Regions from separate parts of the Pseudomonas sp. DR48 genome, predicted to be linked through region 1. Evidence: riboswitches for the same ligand, from Rfam matches in the RefSeq annotation. Region 1 holds a riboswitch; the other holds the start of a gene.
The links. A riboswitch is a leader RNA that binds a small molecule or an ion and turns the genes downstream of it on or off. The one in region 1 is predicted to bind cobalamin.
Positions count from the first base shown of each region.

Region 2: linked by a shared signal. The riboswitch ahead of cobO (cob(I)yrinic acid a,c-diamide adenosyltransferase) and the one ahead of cobW (cobalamin biosynthesis protein CobW) in region 1 are both predicted to bind cobalamin.

Region 1 covers NZ_CP081946.1:5,298,258-5,301,656, reverse strand. Annotated here, with positions in the region: gene cobN (cobaltochelatase subunit CobN) at 1-236, opposite strand, end outside; gene cobW (cobalamin biosynthesis protein CobW) at 240-1,301, opposite strand; cobalamin riboswitch at 1,401-1,613, opposite strand; cobalamin riboswitch at 1,813-2,041, shown strand; gene K5K95_RS24015 (CbtB-domain containing protein) at 2,160-2,363, shown strand; gene K5K95_RS24010 (CbtA family protein) at 2,375-3,079, shown strand; gene K5K95_RS24005 (cobalamin biosynthesis protein) at 3,076-3,399, shown strand, end outside.
Region 2 covers NZ_CP081946.1:3,817,274-3,820,672, forward strand. Annotated here, with positions in the region: gene K5K95_RS17250 (PQQ-dependent sugar dehydrogenase) at 1-275, opposite strand, end outside; gene K5K95_RS17255 (hypothetical protein) at 343-927, opposite strand; cobalamin riboswitch at 1,082-1,313, shown strand; gene cobO (cob(I)yrinic acid a,c-diamide adenosyltransferase) at 1,394-2,005, shown strand; gene K5K95_RS17265 (cobyrinate a,c-diamide synthase) at 2,016-3,399, shown strand, end outside.

The DNA.
Region 1 (3,399 bases):
GCGTGGCGCAGCACTTCGTCGACGTACAGATCGACCGAGGCATGGTTCTGCACCTGCATCGGGTTGGCCAGGCGCACGCTGGGGTAATCGTCCGGCAGCTGCTGCGCCGCTTCGGCGAGCAGCGCGAGGCTGGAATCGCCGCTGCACAGGATCACCAGCTCGGCGGGGGTTTGTCCAAGGTCGGCAATATTGTCATCCGACACGAAACCGCCGGGCTGGGTCCTGAGCAGGTGCATGGCTTACACGCTGAGCGCGGCGCGCAATTGCGCTTCAAGCAGGACAGCGTCCAGTTCCTGGCCGATCAGCACCAGACGCGTGGTGCGCGCTTCGGCGGCGCCCCACTGACGGTCGAAATGCTTGTCGAAACGCGTCCCCACGCCCTGGATCAGCAGGCGCATCGGTTTGTTCGGGATGGCAGCGAAACCTTTGACCCGCAGGATGCCGTGCTGGACCACCAGTTGAGTCAGCGCGTCCAGCAGCAGGCTTTCGTCGGCTTGCGGCAGTTCGATGGAGATCGAATCGAACGCATCGTGGTCGTGATCGTCTTCGCCTTCATGGTGGTGGTCGTGATGGCTGTGACGGCTGTCGATGTGTTCTTCGGAGCCGGCGCCAAGGCCGATCAGCACGTCCAGTGGCACGCGGCCGCTGCTGGCTTCGATGACTTTGACGGCTGGCGGCAATTCTTCGGCGACTTCCAGGCGCACCCGGGCCAGGTCTTCAGGGCTGATCAGGTCGGCCTTGTTGAGGATCACCAGGTCGGCGCTGGCCAGTTGGTCGGCGAACAGCTCGTGCAATGGCGATTCGTGATCCAGGTTCGGGTCGAGTTTGCGTTGGGCATCGACCTGGTCCGGGAAGGCAGCAAAGGTGCCGGCAGCGACGGCCGGGCTGTCGACCACGGTGATCACCGCGTCAACGGTGCAGGCGCTGCGAATTTCCGGCCACTGGAAGGCTTGAACCAGAGGCTTTGGCAGCGCCAGGCCAGAGGTTTCGATGAGGATGTGGTCGAGGTCGCCGCGACGCGCCACCAATTCGCGCATCACCGGGAAGAACTCTTCCTGGACGGTGCAGCACAGGCAGCCGTTGGCCAGTTCGTAGACGCGGCCGTTGGCTTCTTCTTCAGTGCAGCCAATGGAACACTGCTTGAGGATTTCGCCGTCGATGCCCAGTTCGCCGAACTCGTTGACGATCACCGCGATGCGGCGACCCTGAGCGTTGTCGAGCATGTGCCGCAGCAAGGTGGTTTTGCCCGAGCCGAGGAAGCCGGTAACGATGGTGACGGGAAGTTTGGCCAGTGTTTTCATCGGATGCCCTTTGGCAAGGTGGCGGGCATACGGGACGACAATCGCTGCGACGGATGCGCGCGCGGAAGAGTTCGCCACCGGATCACCCCGCCCGGTTGTAGTGAGAATCTGTGTCGAGGCAGGTCTCCTGGCTGACGGTGTGCCAATGGCAGACTGGCATTCGCTGCGCCTTCCCGCGAACCCGTTGTGCAGGGTTTGCAGTGGCGTGGCAGCGAACATCACCGTTCACAGTTGCGGGGGCAGCCGCGGCATCGACCGCGTTCCCTTCTTAGCTTCGGCAAACGCCGAAGAACCTCGAAAGCGCAAGGCTACGCATCGTGTGGGGGCGGGTCAATCGTTGACCTGCCCAATGATCGTTCCCACGCTCTGCGTGGGAATGCAGCCCGGGACGCTCTGCGTCCCTTCGCAGCCGAACGCGGAGCGTCCGTTGAGGCATTCCCACGCAGAGCGTGGGAACGATCAACCAAACGAGAAACCATGCCAATTGACTACCCCGCCCCGCCCATGCTCTCCTACACGCCTTGTTACGGGTGCCCTTCACAGGGTGAAACGGGAAACCGGTAAATCATGTGCTTTACTCAAAGCCATGTCAGTCCGGTGCTGCCCCCGCAACGGTAAGCGAGCGGAGCGTCAGATCCACTGTGCCAGCAGTTCGGCATGGGAAGGTGACGCTTGCAGGTTCAGGCGCAAGCCTTGACCCCTCGTGAGCCCGGAGACCGGCCCGCAACACAAAGTGACCATTACGATCACTGAATAACAAACCCGCGGTGGGCGGGCGCTGTTTGAACCTCTGCGTGCCCGTTCGCAGGGGTCTTCCATGCGCTCTATTCACCCACTGACAGACCAGAGGGATGCGCCATGTCGATCATCAGCAGCACCGGCAGCCACGCCGACAAGAGCACCGCCAGCACCACCACGACCCTGTCTCAACGCCTGACCGCCGCCGTGTTTGCGTCGATCCTGGGTGCGAGCCTGGTCTATTTCGCCGGCTTTTCGCACATTGAAGCGGTGCACAACGCCGCGCACGATACCCGACACAGCTCCGCGTTCCCGTGCCATTGAGGCCAGCCGAGATGATCAAGCGTATTGCGCAAACCGCGGGTTTCACCGGGTTGCTGGCCGCGTTGCTGCTGACCCTGCTGCAAAGCTTCTGGGTGGCACCGCTGATTTTGCAGGCCGAGACATACGAAAAATCCGAACCGGCTGCGGTTGAAGTCCACGAACATGCCGCCGGCACCGCTGCTCACACCCACGATGCCGAAGCCTGGGAACCAAAAGACGGCTGGCAGCGCGTGCTGTCGACCACCGGCGGCAATCTGGTGGTGGCCGTCGGTTTCGCCCTGATGCTGGCCGGTCTCTACACCTTGCGTGCACCGACCAAAACCGCTCAAGGCCTGCTCTGGGGCCTGGCAGGTTACGCGACGTTCGTGCTGGCGCCGGCCCTCGGCCTGCCGCCTGAACTGCCAGGCACCGCCGCGGCCGATCTGGCGCAACGGCAAATCTGGTGGATCGGCACGGCCGCCTCTACCGCTGTTGGCATCGCGCTGATCGTGTTCAGCCGCCACTGGCTGATGAAGATCCTCGGCGTGGCCATTCTGGTGGTTCCGCATGTCATCGGCGCGCCACAACCGGAGGTGCATTCGATGCTCGCTCCGCAAGCCCTGGAAACCCAGTTCAAAATCGCTTCGCAGCTGACCAACCTGGGATTCTGGCTGGCCTTGGGCCTGATCAGCGCCTGGTTGTTCCGTCGCAAAAGCGATGGCCAATACCACGCATGACGGATACCAGCACAGCGCCGACTTTAGTGGTCGGCCTGGGCTGCCAGCGCGGCTGCCCCGTCAGCACGCTGCGGGCGTTGCTCGATCAGGCATTACAGGCGCATAACATCGCACTTCACCAGATCAAGGCCCTGGCCAGCATTGACCTGAAGCGCGAAGAACCTGGCCTGCTCGAACTCGCCGAACAACTCGCGTTACCGCTGATGTATTTCAGCAGTGAAGAACTGGACGTTTATAAAGCGCAACTCAGCCATCATTCGGACATCGCCTTCGAACGCACCGGCTGTTATGGCGTAGCGGAAAGTGCCGCACTGGCCCTG
Region 2 (3,399 bases), 1.5 Mb from region 1:
AGCACGTCGCCGTTGGGCAGCACATAAAGCCAGCGCGGGTGATCGAGTCCTTCGGCGAACGCGGCCACTTGAGTGCCTGCCGCGGCAGTGGGTTTTGCACCGGCTGGCCAGCCGATCGCCGGGGCGATGTTCACCGTCGGAATCAGGGTTTTGTTCGGTTCGGGCAGCTTGGGTGACGGGCCGGTGCCGTCGGTGACTTGCAGGCTGGAGGTATCACCACACGCGGCGAGCCCTCCTGCGAGCGCGATAACGAGAACGAGCTGGGGCTTGCGCATACTGATCTTCCCTATGAATGCAGTGACTTAATCATAGAGAAGATCAGTGGTGCGATGGTTCAACCCATCAGCCGCGGGCTTCCTTGAGCAGCACGGCGATGCCGGGATGATAATTGCCGGCTTCGCTGCGCAACTTGCGGTAGGCGTACGGGAAATACCAGGCCACGGCGCAGCAGTGTTCCTTTTGCAGGTCGTCGACCATGTCCTGAAGTTCCTCCGGTGTCGCGCTCTGCTGGGCCTTTTGCGGCGCCACGAACAGACAGCCGAGTTTCAGGTCGCTGGCGTAGCTGATCCGTTTGGCATCGCAGGTAATGTCCTGCAATGCCTGCGTCAGGTTCAGGTTGTTGACCCGTGGCCAACGTTGAGTGGCCTGGAGGTAGGCGCGCTCCTCGGGGGAGGCGATAAACAGATCGGCGCGACCATTGCGGTCGCCTTCTTCGGTTTGCTTGCGCGTCGGGGTCTGTTGCAGCGTGACCATTTCTGCCATCCACGCCGCGGCCGCGAGCAGGCCAAGGTTGGCTTTTTCGTCGTACCAATAAGGTGTGTCGTTATCACCGCGCACCGCGTTGTAGCGGTCGATACAGTCAAACCAGCGCTCCAGTACCGGGCGCAGGAATTCCAGCTTCGGATTGCTGATGATCATGCCTTGCATGTGGCTTACCCTTGTTATTGTGATGTGGGATTGTGGCTCTTTGATATCATTGCGGCGTGCATGGCACAAGATTGGCGTCATATTTTTGATCGGCGGCCGATATTCGCCGGGCGGCACCCCGGCTTTAATTGACGCTCCACCCCCAACCCTCTAACCTTCGCGGCTTGTTTCAGGTGCTCTGTGGCCTTGGTCGACAGAGTGAAACAGGGAAGCCGGTGAGTGCGTTGGTTCAACTCATGAACAGCACGATCCCGGCGCTGCCCCCGCAACGGTAAATGAGTGAAAAGCTGCGCTTTGAGCCACTGTGTCGACTGACATGGGAAGGCGCGCAGTCAGGCGAAAGCCGCTCATGAGCCCGGAGACCGGCCTGATTCATCCAGCGGCATCACGGTGGGCGATGCCAGGCTTCTTGCCGTCTATTCTTGTGCCTGCCCGCCGTTATCCAGCCTCAACGGAGAGCTCCCCCATGACTGATTCCCCCGATCGTGACGAACGCCATCTGGCGCGCATGCAGCGCAAAAAAGCCGTGATCGACGAACGCATCGCCAATTCCCCGAACGAGTGCGGCCTGTTGCTGGTGCTGACCGGCAACGGCAAAGGCAAAAGCAGCTCGGCCTTCGGCATGCTCGCCCGCTCCATGGGCCACGGCATGCAGTGCGGTGTGGTGCAGTTCATCAAGGGCCGCAACAGCACGGGCGAAGAGCTGTTCTTCCGCCGCTTTCCGGAGCAGGTGCGTTTTCATGTGATGGGCGAGGGCTTCACCTGGGAAACCCAGGACCGTCAGCGCGACATCGCCGCCGCTGAAGCGGCTTGGGCGGTGTCCCGTGAATTGTTGCGCGATCCGTCCATCGGCCTGGTAGTGCTGGATGAGCTGAACATCGCCCTCAAGCACGGTTACCTCGACCTTGATCAGGTGCTCACTGACTTGCAGGCACGTCCGCCGATGCAGCACGTGGTCGTCACCGGTCGCGGCGCCAAGCCGGAAATGATTGAACTGGCCGACACCGTCACCGAAATGGGCGTGATCAAGCACGCGTTCCAGGCCGGGATCAAGGCGCAAAAAGGCGTCGAGCTGTGAATACTATTTTATGAAAAGCATACGTCATTGCCCGGCAGTACTGATCGCCGCGCCGGCTTCCGGTCAGGGCAAGACCACCGTCACCGCCGCGTTGGCCCGTTTGCATCGCAATCAGGGGCGCAAGGTTCGCGTGTTCAAATGCGGCCCGGATTTTCTCGACCCGATGATTCTTGAACGGGCCAGCGGTGCGCCGGTGTATCAGCTGGACATGTGGATGGTCGGCGAGCAGGAAAGTCGTCGGCTGTTGTGGGAAGCGGCCGGTGAAGCCGACCTGATCCTCATCGAAGGTGTCATGGGGTTGTTCGACGGCACGCCGTCGAGCGCCGACCTGGCACGGCACTTTGGTGTGCCGGTGCTTGGGGTGATTGATGGCACCGCCATGGCGCAGACCTTCGGTGCGCTGGCGTTGGGATTGGCCAAATATCAACCGGACTTGCCGTTTGCCGGGGTGCTGGCCAACCGCGTCGGCACATTGCGTCACGCGCAATTGCTCGAAGGTAGCCTGACCGAAGGCTTGCGTTGGTACGGCGCCTTGTCGCGGGAAACCGGGATCGAATTGCCGAGTCGCCATCTCGGTCTGGTTCAGGCCAGTGAGTTGAATGACCTCGATCTGCGCCTCGATGCGGCCGCCGAATCACTGGCCAGCAGTTGCGACGTGGCGCTGCCACCGCCCGTGGAGTTCGCGGCACCTGAAATAATCGTTGCCGAGCCTTTGCTGGCCGGCGTGCGCATCGCCGTGGCCCGTGACGAGGCGTTCGCGTTCACCTACGGCGCGAGCCTGGATTTGCTGCGGGCCATGGGCGCCGAATTGTCGTTCTTCTCGCCAATCCGCGACAGCCAATTGCCGGAGGCTGACAGCCTTTATCTGCCAGGCGGTTATCCGGAATTGCACCATGTGGCGCTGTCGCGGAACACATCGATGCTCGACGCGATCCGCGCGCATCATGCTGCCGGAAAACCGTTGCTGGCCGAGTGTGGCGGAATGCTGTATCTGCTGGACTCGCTGACCGACGTCGAAGGCACGCGTGCCGAACTGGTCGGCTTGCTCAAAGGCGATGCGGTGATGCAAAAGCGTCTGGCGGCATTGGCGTTGCAAGCGGTGGAACTGCCGGAAGGTTCGCTGCGTGGCCACACCTATCACCATTCGCTGACCAGCACCGAGCTTGAGCCGATTGCCCGGGGCCTGAGCCCGAATGGCGGGCGCGGGGCGGAGGCGGTTTATCGTGAGGGGCGGATGACGGCCTCTTATGTGCATTTTTATTTTCCGTCGAATCCTTCAGCGATAGCCGCATTGTTTGCGCCAAAACTTGAGGCCGCCATCGCGAGCAAACCCGCTCCCAAAGTTGACCAGGTTTCGTCAGGTTGTACTCCATCTAATGTGGGAGCGGGCTTGC